DNA from 2 places in the Cupriavidus sp. WS genome. Region 2 is predicted to be linked to the other one. Evidence: predicted binding sites of a transcription regulator. Region 2 holds the regulator's gene; the other holds the start of a gene.

Region 1 (7,243 bases), on a different contig from region 2:
CTGCTGATGGACGAGCCGTTCGGCGCGCTCGATGCGCTCACGCGCGCCCACCTGCAGGACGAGCTCATCAAGATCGTCGCCAAGACCCGCAGCACGGTGGTGATGGTGACGCACGACGTGGACGAGGCCGTGCTGCTGGCCGACCGCATCGTCATGATGACCAACGGCCCCGCGGCGACCATCGGCGAGGTGCTGCCGGTGGACCTGCCGCGCCCGCGCGAGCGCATGGCGCTGGCCGACGACAAGGCCTACCACGCCTGCCGCACCGCGGTGCTGGACTTCCTGTACCGCAAGCAGCGCAATCCGGCGCTCAAGGAAGCGGCCTGAGCGCGGGCCGGGCCGCGGGTTCATGGCGCGGATTCAACGGCGCGGGCCGGCGGCTGCGATGGGCAGCGCCGGCCCGCTCCGCTATCATGAACCACAAACAACACCGTCCCAGCCCGCCATGACCGACACCGCCACGCCCGCTGCCACCCCCGCCGCTGCCCCTTTCGCCGCAGCCAGGTACATCAAGGAAATCGGCCGCGGCGTCAACGGCGCCCGCGCGCTGCCGCGCGAGGATGCGCAGACGCTGTTCGACGCCATGCTGGCCGGCCGCGTGGCCGACATCGAGCTGGGCGCCGTGCTGATGGCCTACCGCATCAAGGGCGAGGCGCCGCACGAGCTGGCCGGCATGCTGGAGGCCGCGCACGCGCACTGCCTGCCGCTGGCCGCGCCGCCCGACCGCGTGGTGGTCTCCATCCCCAGCTACAACGGCGCGCGCAAGCAGCCCAACCTGGTGCCGCTGCTGGCGCTGCTGCTGGCGCGCGAAGGCGTGCCGGTGCTGGTGCACGGCAGCCGCGAATTCAGCGGGCGCGTGACCAGCATCGCGCTGTTCGGGGCGCTCGGCATCGCGCCGTGCGCGACGGTGGCCGAAGCCGAGTCCCGCCTGCGCGAGAAGGACAACCCGCTGGCGGTGCTGCCGGTCGACGTGCTGTCGCCGGCGCTGTCGCGGCTGCTCGACCGGCGCATGCAGATCGGCCTGCGCAATTCCTCGCACACGGTGGCGAAGATGCTGCAGCCCGTCGGCGCGCATACGCCGGCCGAGGCGCTGCGCCTGTACAGCTACACCCATCCGGAATACCGCGAGACCCTGACCGACTACTTCTCGCACGAGCCGGCCAACGTGCTGCTGGCGCGCGGCACCGAGGGCGAGGTGGTGGCCGACGCGCGCCGCGCCGGCCGCATCGACTGGCTGCACGACGGCCACCAGCGCACGCTGGTCGACCCCACCGCGGGCTCGATTGGCGAGGTGCCGGAGCTGCCGCCCGGCAACGACGCCGCGCAGACCGCGGCCTGGATCCGCGCCGTGCTGGACGGCAAGGTGCCGGTGCCGGCACCGATCGCCACCCAGGTCGAGGCCATCCGCGGCTGCGTGCAGCAGGGCACGCGCGTGGCCTGGACCAGCCCGGTCTAGCGCTTGCGCGGCGGCAGCGGGATGCGGTCGTCCTCGCCCGGCACGCGCGGGAACTGGTCGTTCTCCCAGCGCTGCGACGCGGCTTCGATGGCCTCCTTGCTGCTGGCGACGAAATTCCAGAAGATGAAGCGGTGCCCGTCGGTCGGGTCGCCGCCGAGCAGCATCACGCGCGAAGGCGCCTCGGCGTTCAGCGTGACGGTCTGGCCGGGCACCAGCACCGCCATGTGACGCTCCGGCAGCACCTCGCCGTCGAGCGCGACCACGCCGTCGACCGGATAGACGCCGCGCTCGGCATGCTCGGGCGGGATCTCCAGGCTAGCGCCCGCCTCCAGCTCGATCGCCACGTACAGCGTGCGGCTGAAGACCTTCACCGGCGCCTCGGCGCCGAACGCATCGCCCGCGATCACGGTCATGCGCACGCCCGGGCGCTCGAGCTTGGGCAGCGTCGCGGCCGGATGGTGGAAGAACGACGGCGCGGTGGTTTCGTGTTCCAGCGGCAGCGCCACCCAGGTCTGGATGCCGTGCAGGCTCGGCCCGGCCTCGCGGGCCGCCGCGGGCGAGCGCTCCGAGTGCGCGATGCCGCTGCCGGCGGTCATCCAGTTGACGTCGCCGGGCCGGATCACCTGCTTGCTGCCCAGGCTGTCGTGGTGGAGGATTTCGCCGTCGAACAGGTAGGTCACGGTGGCCAGGCCGATATGCGGATGCGGGCGCACATCCAGCCCCTGGCCGCGCGGCAGGGCCGTGGGCCCCATGTGGTCGAAGAAGATGAACGGGCCCACCGTCTGGGCCGCGGCGGCGGGCAGCACGCGGCTGACGGTGAAGCCGTCGCCGAGGTCGCGTGTGTGCGGCTTGAGCAAGTGTTCGATGACAGACATGGATCTCCCCGGTTGGGCCGAAGCTGAGGGCCGGCCAAATGAGAGGAGTGTAGCTGCTGGCGGAACACAGCATCTCATCCGGCGACAGAACCAGACGGGGCGCGCCCCCTCTAATCTTTGTCCGATAAGGCAGCGAACGCTGTCTGATAGTGATTACGCCACATGACGGAAGCCGGCCCCGATAAAAGACTATGTGATTCACGGCATCAATTAGCTGGAACTATCAACCCCATGGGGACTCCAACTTAGCAGTCCCCCGGCTTGAGTGCTAATATGTGTTGCAATGCAGTGCGCGGACCCTTGTGGCGAGCGCCGCGGGCAACCCACCCGCCGGATGCGAAAGGAGCAATCGAGTGAACGCGGTCCTATCTGCCGACCAGACCCAAACCAGCAGCCGCCTGCCTACGGCGCCTCAGGGCGCCGGGGCGTTCGCGCTGACGTTTCCCGGTAATCTGGGAAACCTGGACAGCTATATCCAGGCTGTCCATCGTATCCCCATGCTGACGCCCGAGGAGGAGCAGCGGCTTGCGCGCGACCTGCGCGAGCACGACTCCGTCGACGCGGCGCGCCGCCTGGTGCTGTCGCACCTGCGCCTGGTGGTGTCCATCGCCCGCCAGTACCTTGGCTACGGCCTGCCCCACGCCGACCTGATCCAGGAAGGCAACATCGGCCTGATGAAGGCGGTGAAGCGCTTCGACCCGGACCAGGGCGTGCGCCTGGTGTCGTATGCCATGCACTGGATCAAGGCCGAGATCCACGAGTACGTGCTGAAGAACTGGCGCATGGTCAAGGTGGCCACCACCAAGGCCCAGCGCAAGCTGTTCTTCAACCTGCGCAGCCACAAGCAGGGCGCCCACACCTTCACGCCGGAACAGATCGACGCGGTGGCGCGCGAGCTGAACGTCAAGCCGGAAGAAGTGATGGAGATGGAGACCCGCCTGTCGGGCGGCGACCTGGCGCTGGAAGGCCAGATCGACGACGGCGAGGAGGAATTCGCCCCCATCGCCTACCTGGCCGACAACCACAACGAGCCGACCCGCGTGATCGAGGCCCAGCGCCACGACCGCCTGCAGGTGCAGGGCCTGGAAGAAGCGCTGGGCAAGCTCGACGAGCGCAGCCGCCGTATCATCGAGGCGCGCTGGCTGCACGTCAACGACGACGGCTCGGGCGGCTCGACGCTGCACGAGCTGGCTGACGAGTTCGGCGTGTCGGCCGAGCGCATCCGCCAGATCGAAACGGCGGCGATGAAGAAGATGAAGGGCGCGCTGCAAGCGTTTGCCTGAAGCGTTTGCCTGACCGCGCGCGGCGGTGAAAGCCGCGCCGCGCAACGAAAAAGGGCCGGTCCTCACGACCGGCCCTTTTTTCGTCCGCGCGCCGCCGGCGGCGGCACGCGGATCAGGACAGCAGCTGCTTGAGGTCGTGCACGATCGGCTCCGGCCCCTGGCCGTGGCGGATGAACAGGCGCAGCTTGCCGCTCGGGTCGAACACGTAGCTGCCGGCCGAGTGGTCCATCGTGTAGTTGTTCGGCGAGGTGCCGGGCACCTTGGCGTAATACACCTTGAAGTCCTTGGCCACCTTCTGCAGCGCGGCGTCGTCGGCCGCGCGCATGCCCAGGAAGCGCGGGTCGAAGGCCGGCACGTATTGCGCCAGCAGCTCCTGCGTGTCGCGCTCGGGGTCGACCGTGACGAACAGCACCTGCACCTTGTCGGCATCGGGGCCGAGCTGCTCCATGACCGCCTTGAGCTCGGCCATCGTGGTCGGGCAGACGTCCGGGCAATGCGTGTAGCCGAAGAACATCACCACCGCCTTGCCCTTGAAGTCGGCCAGCGTGCGGACCTTGCCGGTGTGGTCGGTGAGGCTGAAGTCCTTGCCGAATTCGCTGCCGCCGGTGATGTCGACGTTCTTGAAGGACGCGCGCTGCTGGCCACACGCGGCGAGCAGCAGCGAACACAGCGCCAGCAGGCAGAAACGACGAAGCAGCAGCGCGAAGCTGGAGGAAGAACCGGGGAAGGGGCGGGTAGGCATTCGGGTCGCGTGATGGATGGGGCGGCGCGGGGCGGCCGCTTCACATTGGCCGCCTCGCATTGGCATATGGGCGCAGTATCGCCGATCGCGCCGCCGCTGCGCCCGGTCCGCGACAAGATGCCGCAAGACCGGCGCCGGCGCGCCGTTCAGGACTGCGGCAGGAACTTGAAATAGTGGTCGATCAGCAGCGCCGCGAACAGCAGCGACAGGTACAGGATCGAGAAGCGGAACATGCGCTGCGCCAGCGCATCCGAGTAGTTGCGGTACAGCTTCCAGGCATAGGCCAGGAAACCGCCGCCGAGCACCAGCGCGGACGCCAGGTAGATATAACCGCACATGCCGTACACGAACGGCAGCAGCGTGGCCGCGATCATGATCAGCGTGTACAGCAGGATGTGCAGCAGGGTGAAGCGCTCGCCGTGGGTGATCGGCAGCATCGGCAGGCCCGACTTGGCGTAGTCGGCGCGGCGGTACAGCGCCAGCGCCCAGAAATGCGGCGGGGTCCAGGTGAAGATGATGAGCACCAGGAACCACGCTTCGGCCGGCACGGTGCCCGACACCGCCGCCCAGCCCAGCGCCGGCGGCATGGCGCCGGACAGGCCGCCGATCACGATGTTCTGCGGCGTGGCCGGCTTGAGCAGGATGGTGTACACCACCGCGTAGCCGACGAAGGTCGCCACCGTCAGCCACATGGTCAGGTCGTTGGCGAACACGTGCAGCAGCCACATCCCCGCCCCGCCCAGCACCGCGGAGAACACCAGCGTCTGCGCGGTGGTGATCTCGCCGGTGGCCGAGGGGCGCCACGCGGTGCGGCGCATCAGCGCGTCGATCTTCTGCTCCACCAGGCAGTTGATGGCGAACGCCGCGCCCGCCAGCAGCCAGATGCCCGCCGCGCCGCCGATCAGCACCGGCCACGGCACCATGCCCGGCGAAGCCAGGAACATGCCGATGATGGCGCAGAAGACGGCCAGTTGCGTGACGCGGGGCTTGGTGAGGGCGGCGTACTGGCGGACCAGGTGACGGACCCGTCCGGCAGGATGAGGGTGGGTAGCAGTAACCACGGGGGGAATCTTCTCTTTCATGTGGCGCGCACGGCGGCCGGCACGTCAGTAGCGAGGTCAGCGGCGCGGGCCGCGAGCCCTATATTGTAGTTGAGGCGGACCAACAGCATCAGAAGCACCGCCGCGCCGCCGTTGTGGGCCACCGCGGCCACCAGCGGCCAGTCGAACACGATGTTGGACAGGCCGGTGGCCAGTTGCAGCGCGAGCACGCCCAGCAGCCAGCCCGCGTGGCGCGCCAGCCCGCCGAGGCGGCGCGCGCGCAGCCCGAACCACGCCAGGTAGCCCAGCACCACGAAGGCGAAGCCGCGGTGCACCCAGTGGATCGCCACCAGCGCCGAGTGCGGGATGTAGTCGCCGTCGGCGGTCATGCCGAGCTGGCGCCACAGCGTGAAACCGTGGCGGAAGTCCATCTCCGGCACCAGCTGGCCGTTGCACAGCGGGAAGTCGGTGCAGGCCAGCACCGCGTAGTTGGTGCTCACCCAGCCGCCCAGGAAGATCTGCAGCACCAGCAGCGCCAGCCCCAGCCGCGCCGGCCAGCGCAGCGCGCCGGCGGCCGGCGCCACGCCCAGCGGCGGGTCGTTGCGCGAGCCCAGCCAGATCAGCGACGCCAGCAAGGCCATGCCCAGCATCAGGTGCGTGACCACGATGACGGGCTGCAGCTTGAGCGTGACCGTGAACGCGCCGAACGCGCCCTGCACGCACACCAGCAGCAGCACGCCGGTGGCGAACCACGGCGACTGCCGCAGCTCGCGCCGCCTGACCCAGGCCAGCACCATCAGCGTGATGATCAGCACGCCCACCGCCATCGCGAAATAGCGGTGGATCATCTCGATCCAGGCCTTGGTGGCGGAAACCGGGCCGCTGGGCAACGCGGTCTCGGCCGCGCGGATCGGCTCGCTGGCCGCGTGCGGGTTGGAGTGGCCGTAGCAGCCCGGCCAGTCCGGGCAGCCCAGGCCGGAATCGGTCAGCCGCGTGAAGCTGCCGAACATGATCAGGTCCAGCGTCAGGAAGGCGGTGATCCACACCAGTTTGCGGTACTTGTTGCGGTCGCCCCTGACCAGCACGTAGCTCAGGGGAAACAGCGCGATCAGGACGCCGATGACGGCGAGTTGGAGCAGCATGCGCGTAGTCGTTGAGTCTGGCCGTAAGCCCGGGCTTCAGTCGATGTGGGTTCAGCCGATGTGGGAATACTTGAGCAGCTTCTTGAGGTCGGAGCTCATCTTCTGGGGGTCCGGGTCCTTCGGGAAGCGCATCATCAGGTTGCCGAGCGGGTCGACCAGGTAGAGCGTGTCCTCGATGCGCGCGCCCGCGTCGGGCGGCAGCCACTTCTGCAGCGCGTCGCGCGGCGCGCGCAGGAAGCGCACGCCGGCGTAGGGCTCGTTGTAGGCGGCGGACAGGCGCGCGTCGATGGGGCCGTCGTCGCTGACCAGCCATACCGGCACGATGCGCTCGCGGTCCTGGCCCTGGCCGGCGCGCAGCTGGCGGATGGTGAACAGCTTCCTGGCGCAGGCTTCGCCGCAGGCGGCGCCGTCGGCGCTGATCAGCAGCCACTTGCCCTTGAAGCTGTCCAGCGGCACCGGCTCGGCGCGCTCGTTGGCGACCTGCACGGCCGGCATCGGGCGCTGCGGCTCGATCAGCGCGCCGTAGTTGGTGGTGCCGCCGGCCGGCCTGAACACGTAGTAGGTCAGGTAGGAGGCAATCACCGGCGAAGCACACACCAGCAGCAGCAGCAGCATCTGGATGCGGCCGCGCCGGGTGCGGGCATCGATGCGCGGGTCCTGCGGTGCGGCGCGCGCGGCCTGGGCCGGCGCTGGGTCTCGTTGTGG
Region 2 (7,243 bases):
TCGACTTGCTCGAGGCCGTGGCTCTGGCCTTCCTCGAGCGGGTGCAGCGCCACGGCGAAGCTGCCGCCGGCCATCGACAGGCCCTGCATGGCCTCGGTCACGCCGGCCGAGAGCTTCTCGGCGGCCACCTTGCGCGCCGCGCCGAGGTGCTGGGCGATGGTCAGGTAGGCGGCGCGCGCGGCGGCCTCGCGCGCCATCGCCTTGTTCAGGTCCTGGGCCGACTGCAGGTCGTCGAGCTGCTGGCGCCGTGCCAGCAGCTCGTCGGGCAGTTGCTCGGGCGGCAGCCGGTACTTGCGCGCGGTGGTGTGCAGCGCCTGCATGCGCGCCTCCACCACCTGCAGCCGCTCGGGGTCGAGGTCGAGCCGGTCGACGTAGCGGTTGAGCGAGTGCGCGGCTTCCTCGACCTGCACCTGGGCCGGGTCGAGCGCGGCCAGCACGTCGCCCAGGGCCGGGTCGACGTCGGCGAGCTGGCGCAGGCGCTGCACCACGCCGTTGAGCGTGGACAGCACCGAGCCGTCGGCCTCGGAGAGCGCCTCGAGCGCGGCGCGGCTGCCTTCGATCAGGCCGGCGGCGTGCGACAGGCGGTTGTATTCGGCCTGGATGTCTTCCCATTCGCCGGGCTGTGGCGCGAGCTTTTCCAGCTCGCCGACCTGCCATTCGAGGCGCTCGCGCTCGAGCGCCATCTCGCGCGAGCGGTGCTCCACGGTCTCGCGCTGGCGCACGCAGGCGCGCCACGAGCGCCAGGCTTCGGCCACGGCGCCGGCCTGCGCGGTGAGGCCGGCGTGGGCGTCGAGCAGCAGGCGCTGGGCGTCGGGGCGCAGCAGCAGCTGGTGGGCGTGCTGGCCGTGGATGTCGACCAGGCGGTCGCCGATCTCGCGCAACTGGCCGAGCGTGGCGGCGGCGCCGTTGATGAAGGCCTTGCTGCGCCCGCCGGCGTCGACCGTGCGGCGCAGCAGCACCGTGCCTTCGTCGCCGGTGAGGTCGTGCTCGGCCAGCCAGGCGTCGAGCCCGGGCGGCGTGGCGAAGGTGGCGCTGATGCCGGCGCGGGCGGCGCCTTCGCGCACCACGCCGGCGTCGGCGCGCTCGCCCAGCACCAGGGCCAGCGCGTCGATCAGGATCGACTTGCCGGCGCCGGTCTCGCCGGTGAAGACGGTGAAGCCCGGGGAGAAGTCGAGGTCGAGGCTATCGACGATGACGAAATCGCGGATGGACAGGCTGCGCAGCATCGTGGGCGACGGGTCAGGGTCTGGGTTGGATCGTTCCGGGTCGTTCGGGGCCGCATCAGAGCCGGTTGTCTTCGCTCGGGTACTCGTGCCAGTGCAGCTTCTTGCGCAGCGTGGCGTAATAGTTGTAGCCGAGCGGGTGCAGCAGGTGGACGGTCTTGGCCGAGCGGCGCACCACGATGCGGTCGCCGGGCAGCAGCGAGGTCAGCGACTGCATGTCGAAGTTGACGCTGGCGTCGCGCGCGGTGGCCACCTCGATCGATACCTCGGCGTCGTGCGGCAGCACGATCGGGCGGTTCGACAGCGCGTGCGGGGCGATCGGCACCAGCACCAGGCCGGACAGCGTGGGATGCAGGATCGGGCCGCCGGCCGACAGCGCGTAGGCCGTGGAGCCGGTCGGCGTGGACACGATCAGGCCGTCCGAGCGCTGGTTGTACATGAAGTAACCGTCCACCGAGACCGCCAGCTCGACCATGCCGGAGATGCCGGAGCGGTTGACCACCACGTCGTTGAAGGCCAGCGCGGAGAAGATCACGCCGTCGTCGCGCACCACCTGCGACTCCAGCAGCATGCGGGTCTCGGATTCGTAGCGCCCGGCCAGCATGTCGGGCAGCACCGACTGCACGTTCTCGAGCGGGATGTCGGTCATGAAGCCGAGCCGGCCGTGGTTGACGCCGATCAGCGGCACCGGGAAGCCGGCGAGCTGGCGCGCCAGCCCCAGCAGGGTGCCGTCGCCGCCCAGCACCACGGCGACGTCGGCATGCTTGCCGATCTCGCCGGGCGGCAGGGAAGGGTAGTCGGTCAGCCCGGTGGCCAGCGCGGTCTCGCGTTCGAACACGACGTCCTGGCCGTTCTTCAGGATGCAGGCGGCCAGTTCTTCCAGCGGGCCTTCGATGCCGGCGGTGGCGTACCTGCCGATCAGGGCGACGGTGCGGAAGGGGGCGCGCGCGGCGGCGGGCTTGGGGAGCGATGACATGCCCGGATTAGACCATACCGCCGTGACCATTGTCAGCACGCCGGCGCGCGCCGGTGCGCGCCAGCCGCCCGAACCGGGAAAACTTGCGTAAAATCGGGTGCATCATGGATGAACGTGCCAAAACGCTTCTCAAAACGCTGATCGAGCGCTATATCGCCGAGGGGCAGCCCGTCGGCTCGCGCACCCTGTCGAAATACTCGGGGCTCGACCTGTCGCCGGCCACCATCCGCAATGTGATGTCGGACCTGGAGGAGATGGGCTTCATCACCAGCCCGCACACCTCGGCCGGGCGCATCCCGACGCCGCGCGGCTACCGGCTGTTCGTCGACACCATGCTGACCGCCCAGCCGCTCGACAGCGCGCTCAACCTGGCCGAGCTGGCCGGCAAGATCCAGGGGCAGTTGCACGGCCAGCAGCTCGGGCCGCAGCGCATGATCACCTCGGCGGCGCACACCTTGTCCAACCTGTCGCATTTCGCCGGCGTGGTGATGACGCCGCGGCGCGCGCAGGCGTTCCGCCAGGTCGAATTCATGCGGCTGTCGGACAAGCGCATCCTGCTGATCATCGTCACGCCCGAAGGCGACGTGCAGAACCGCATCATCCAGACCGAGCTGCCGTACACGCCGTCGCAGCTGGTCGAGGCCGCCAACTTCATCAACTCGCACTATGCCGGCATGAGCTTCGACAACGTGCGCGACCACCTGCGCGGCGAACTGCGGGCGCTGCGCATGGACATGTCGCAGCTGATGCAGGCGGCGGTGGAGGCCGGCAGCAGCGCGATGGCCGAGGAAGAGGACAACCACGTCTTCATCTCCGGCGAGCGCAAGCTGCTCGAGGTGGAGGACCTGTCCTCCAGCATGGAAAAGCTGCGCCGCCTGTTCGACGTGTTCGAGCACAAGACCGGCCTGCTCAAGCTGCTCGACGTCTCCAGCCATGCGCAGGGCGTGCAGATCTTCATCGGCGGCGAGAGCAAGCTGGTGCCGCTCGAGGACATGGCGGTCATCACCGCGCCCTACGAGGTCGACGGCCAGATCGTCGGCACGCTGGGGGTGATCGGGCCGACCCGCATGGCCTACGAACGGGTGATCCCGATCGTCGACATCACGGCGCGGCTGCTGTCCAGCGCGCTGAGCCAGAATTAGTGCGGGCCCCGGCGGGTCTCACCGGCTGCCAGTGCCGTTGCGCCCGCCGGCCCGGCGCGACCCGGCGGCCGCGCGCGTTCGCCGCGGCCCGCCCCGCCACACCGGAAACACCATGACGACTACTCCCGAACCGGCCTATCAGCACGGCCAGGCGCCGCGCACGGCGGTCCTGCTGATCAATCTCGGCACCCCGGACGCGCCGACCCCGAAGGCCGTCGGCAGCTATCTCCGGCAGTTCCTGTCCGATCCGCGCGTGGTGGAGATCCCGCGCGCGGCCTGGCTGCCGATCCTGTACGGCTTCATCCTGCCGCTGCGCTCGCGCGCCTCGGCCATGAAATACGAGTCGGTGTGGCTGCGCGAGGCGCACATGACCGGCTCGCCGCTGCTGGTCCACACCGAGCGCCAGGCCCACGCGCTGCAACTGCTGCTCAACCAGCACGGCCACGAAGTGACGGTGGCGTGCGCGATGCGCTACGGCAATCCGTCGATCGGCTCGGTGCTCGAGGCGCTGCGGCGCCAGGGCACCGAGCGCGTCCTGCTGCTGCCGCTGTACCCGCAGTATTCGGGCAGCACCACGGCCACGGCGTTCGACGAGGCGTTCCGCGTGCTGGCGCAGTGGCGCAACCAGCCAGAGCTGCGGCTGGTCAAGCATTTTCACGACCATCCGTCCTATATCGCTGCCCTGCACCAGCAGGTGGGCGCATACTGGGCGCAGCACGGCACGCCCGATTTCGCGCGCGGCGACCGGCTGATCCTGTCGTTCCACGGGGTGCCGCGGCGCACGCTGGAACTGGGTGATCCCTACCATTGCGAATGCCTCAAGACCGGCCGCCTGCTGGGCGAGGCGCTGGGCCTGCAGCCGGGCCAGTACCAGGTCACGTTCCAGTCGCGCTTCGGGCGCGCGGAATGGCTGCAGCCGTACACGGCGCCGACGCTGCGGGAGCTGGGCAAGGTCGGCACGGGCCGCGTCGACGTGTTCTGCCCGGGTTTCCCGGCCGACTGCCTGGAGACGCTCGAGGAGATCGGCATGGAAGGGCGCTCCGAATTCCAGGTGGCCGGCGGCAAGGTTTTCCACTACATTCCCTGCCTCAACGACGCCGAGTCCTGGATCGCCGGGCTGGCGGAGATCGCCCTGCAGCACCTGCAGGGCTGGCCGCTGCGGCTGCCGCACCCGCACGAGCTGGAGGCGCGCCGCAGCCAGGCCCAGATGCGCGGCGCGGCGGCCTGAGGCGCGCTTCGTGGCAAGGAGATGACAGCATGAACGTATCTTTCGAGGCGGATGCCCGCCTGCGCATCGACAAATGGCTGTGGTGCGCGCGTTTCTTCAAGACCCGCTCGCTGGCGGCCGAGGCCGTGGAGCGCGGCAAGGTGCGGGTCAACGGCCAGCCGTGCAAGAATTCGCGCGAGGTCAGGCCCGGCGACACGGTCGTGCTCGAAGCGCACCAGCAGCGCTGGGAACTGGTGGTCAAGGGGATCGCGGGCGCGCGCGGCGCGGCGCCGGTGGCGCAGACGCTCTACGCGGAAACCGAGGCAAGCCAGGCGCGGCGGCGGGAGGAGGCGGAAAACCGGCGGGTCAACACGGAGCCGGCGTCGCGGCTGCAGGGCCGGCCGACCAAGCGCGACCGACGCCTGCTCGACGGCATCGGACAGTGAGGCGCGCGCCGGCGCATGCGGCGCCGCGGCTCACTGGCTGGTCAGCGAACGAAGGGAACGATGTAATGCTTGAAAACCGCCTTGCCACTGCCGTATTCGGTATCCCGCGGCGTGAAGGCGCCGGAGAGGCAGATGAAGACTGTCATCACCGATAATGCGGCGAGAAGGAAGACCGTCAGAACAGGCAGCTTATGCATGGCTAACCTTTCGAGAGTGGCCCGACTTGTGATGCATCTTCGACCCCGTTATTTTTGTCATTTTTGTACACTTTCATCTTAGAGGGTGCGTTGCAGCAAAGCAATATGGCCCCTATTTCGGTGCCCGCCTCTTTGTAACCATGTGTTTCACCGCACCGACACGGTGCGCTCTTGAAAAACCGGAAGCCTGTCACCAATTGCAGGCTACATTTGCCGATTTACCACCCGTGGCCGGCGCAGGCCGGCCGCGTCCTTGTATCAGAACGGATCGACATGGAAGAACAGAAGCAGACGCCATCCAACACGACGCCGCCCGCGGCCGCCGGCGAGGAGCTGAACAACGCGCCGGCCGCGCAGGCCGAGAACGCCGCCGCGGACGGCGTGGCCGCCCAGTTGGCCGCGCTCGAAGCCAAGGCCAAGGAAAACTATGACCTGTTCCTGCGCGCGACCGCCGAAGGCGAGAACATCCGCCGCCGCGCCCAGGAAGACGTCGCCAAGGCGCACAAGTTCGCCATCGAAAGCTTCGCCGACTACCTGCTGCCGGTGATGGACAGCCTGCAGGCCGCGCTGGCCGACGGCTCGGGCGACATCGCCAAGCTGCGCGAAGGCGTCGAGCTGACCGCGCGCCAGCTCACCAGCGCCTTCGAGAAGGGCAAGCTCGTCGAGCTGAACCCGGTCGGCGAGAAGTTCGACCCGCATCGCCACCAGGCCATCTCGATGGTGCCGGCGCCGCAGGAGCCCAATACCGTGGTGTCGGTGCTGCAGCGCGGCTACATGATCGCCGACCGCGTGCTGCGCCCGGCGCTGGTGACGGTGTCCGCGCCCAAGTAACCGCCGCAGTCCCTTTCGCTGTCCGCCCGTCCGGCTGGCACGAGCAACGCCCGGTGCCGCTCTGGCCCGGGCGTTTTCCATTGATGGAGAGACCGATGTCCACATCCCCCGATCAGGCCGCCGGCGCCGAGGCCCCGCACCAGGATCACCGCGCCTTCGAGGCGTTCGGCATGCGCGAAGTCAATGGCGACGACATCGACGCCGCCATCGCCGCGGCCGGCGACAAGCTGGTCTGCGTGTTCTTCTGGGGCGTGGACTGCTTCAACTGCGAGATGGCGAAGAAGGCCATGCTGGCCAATCCCGAGCCGGTACGCGCGCTCGACCTGCACTGGCTGCACGCCAACGTCTACGCGCACCCGGAGCTGGGCCGGCGCTTCGGCCTGCACGGCATCCCGGTGTTCATGTTCTTCCACAAGGGCAAGAAGCTGGGCCGCGCCACCGGCTGGCATGGCCACGGCCAGTTCGCCGCGGCGGTGGGCAACGCCCGCCTCAAGGCCGGCGGCAAGCCGCTGGCCGGCTGAGCGCCGGCGGCGCTAGCGCGACAGCGCGTAGCCGAGGCGGAACTGCCACGGCAGCTTGCGGTTGTAGTCCAGCAGGCTCTCGCCGTAGCCGATGAAATAACCGGCCATCAGGTAGCCCGCCGTGCCCGGAACCAGCCGCGCGAGCGGGTAGGTCACGGCCGCGTCCACGCTGCCGTAGTACTTCTGCGTGCCCTTGCGCAGGGTGGCGGCGAACTCCCACGAATCCGCCTTGCCGTAGGCCAGCTTGAGGTCCATGTAGCCCCGGTAGCTGGCGATGTTGGTGTTGTCGCTCTTCTCCACGTAGTAGTACAGCTTGGGCGACGCGCTCCAGTGCCAGTCGGTCAGGTCGCCCAGGTAGAGGGTCGGCCTGACGAACACGGTATTGATGCTGCGCGAGCGGTCGCCGTCGAGGCCGTTCGATTCATGCTCCAGGCCCGCCGCCACCGACAGCCGGCTGATGGCGCGGTTGTGCACGCCGGTATCCGACAGGTAATAGAACAGGCTCGGCCGGTAGTTAGTGTCGCGGAACGGGTGCGAGTCCGAGGCCAGGTCCCACAGCGAGAACTGCGTATAGCCGAAATACAGGTTGTCGAGCAGGCTGCGCGAGTTCGGGTTCTCGCCCTGGAACACGCGGAACTTGAAGCTGAGCTGGAATTTGGCATTGGCGCCGCCGTGCCCGCCGGCCATGAAATACATCGGT

What was found. Region 2 encodes HrcA, which represses chaperone genes, less so after heat shock. Its sites were predicted from a motif close to TTAGCACTCNNNNNNNNNGAGTGCTAA; they were not measured.
Region 1: rpoH (RNA polymerase sigma factor RpoH) is a predicted target of HrcA. The motif match lies at 2,577-2,603, and genes of this name have one in related genera.

The regions. Positions count from the first base shown of each region.
Region 1 is NZ_AQPL01000129.1:1,204-8,446, reverse strand. Features, by position in the region: gene K206_RS0111925 (ABC transporter ATP-binding protein) at 1-327, shown strand, start outside; gene ybiB (DNA-binding protein YbiB) at 446-1,456, shown strand; gene K206_RS0111915 (pirin family protein) at 1,453-2,331, opposite strand; gene rpoH (RNA polymerase sigma factor RpoH) at 2,685-3,614, shown strand; gene K206_RS0111905 (SCO family protein) at 3,727-4,356, opposite strand; gene K206_RS0111900 (heme o synthase) at 4,503-5,438, opposite strand; gene K206_RS0111895 (heme A synthase) at 5,435-6,538, opposite strand; gene K206_RS0111890 (hypothetical protein) at 6,590-7,243, opposite strand, start outside.
Region 2 is NZ_AQPL01000052.1:472-7,714, forward strand. Features, by position in the region: partial or broken gene recN (DNA repair protein RecN) at 1-1,226, opposite strand, end outside; gene K206_RS0105495 (NAD kinase) at 1,282-2,199, opposite strand; gene hrcA (heat-inducible transcriptional repressor HrcA) at 2,304-3,341, shown strand; gene hemH (ferrochelatase) at 3,454-4,569, shown strand; gene K206_RS0105510 (RNA-binding S4 domain-containing protein) at 4,599-4,994, shown strand; gene K206_RS43605 (hypothetical protein) at 5,036-5,191, opposite strand; gene grpE (nucleotide exchange factor GrpE) at 5,465-6,022, shown strand; gene K206_RS0105525 (thioredoxin family protein) at 6,118-6,543, shown strand; gene K206_RS0105530 (phospholipase A) at 6,556-7,243, opposite strand, start outside.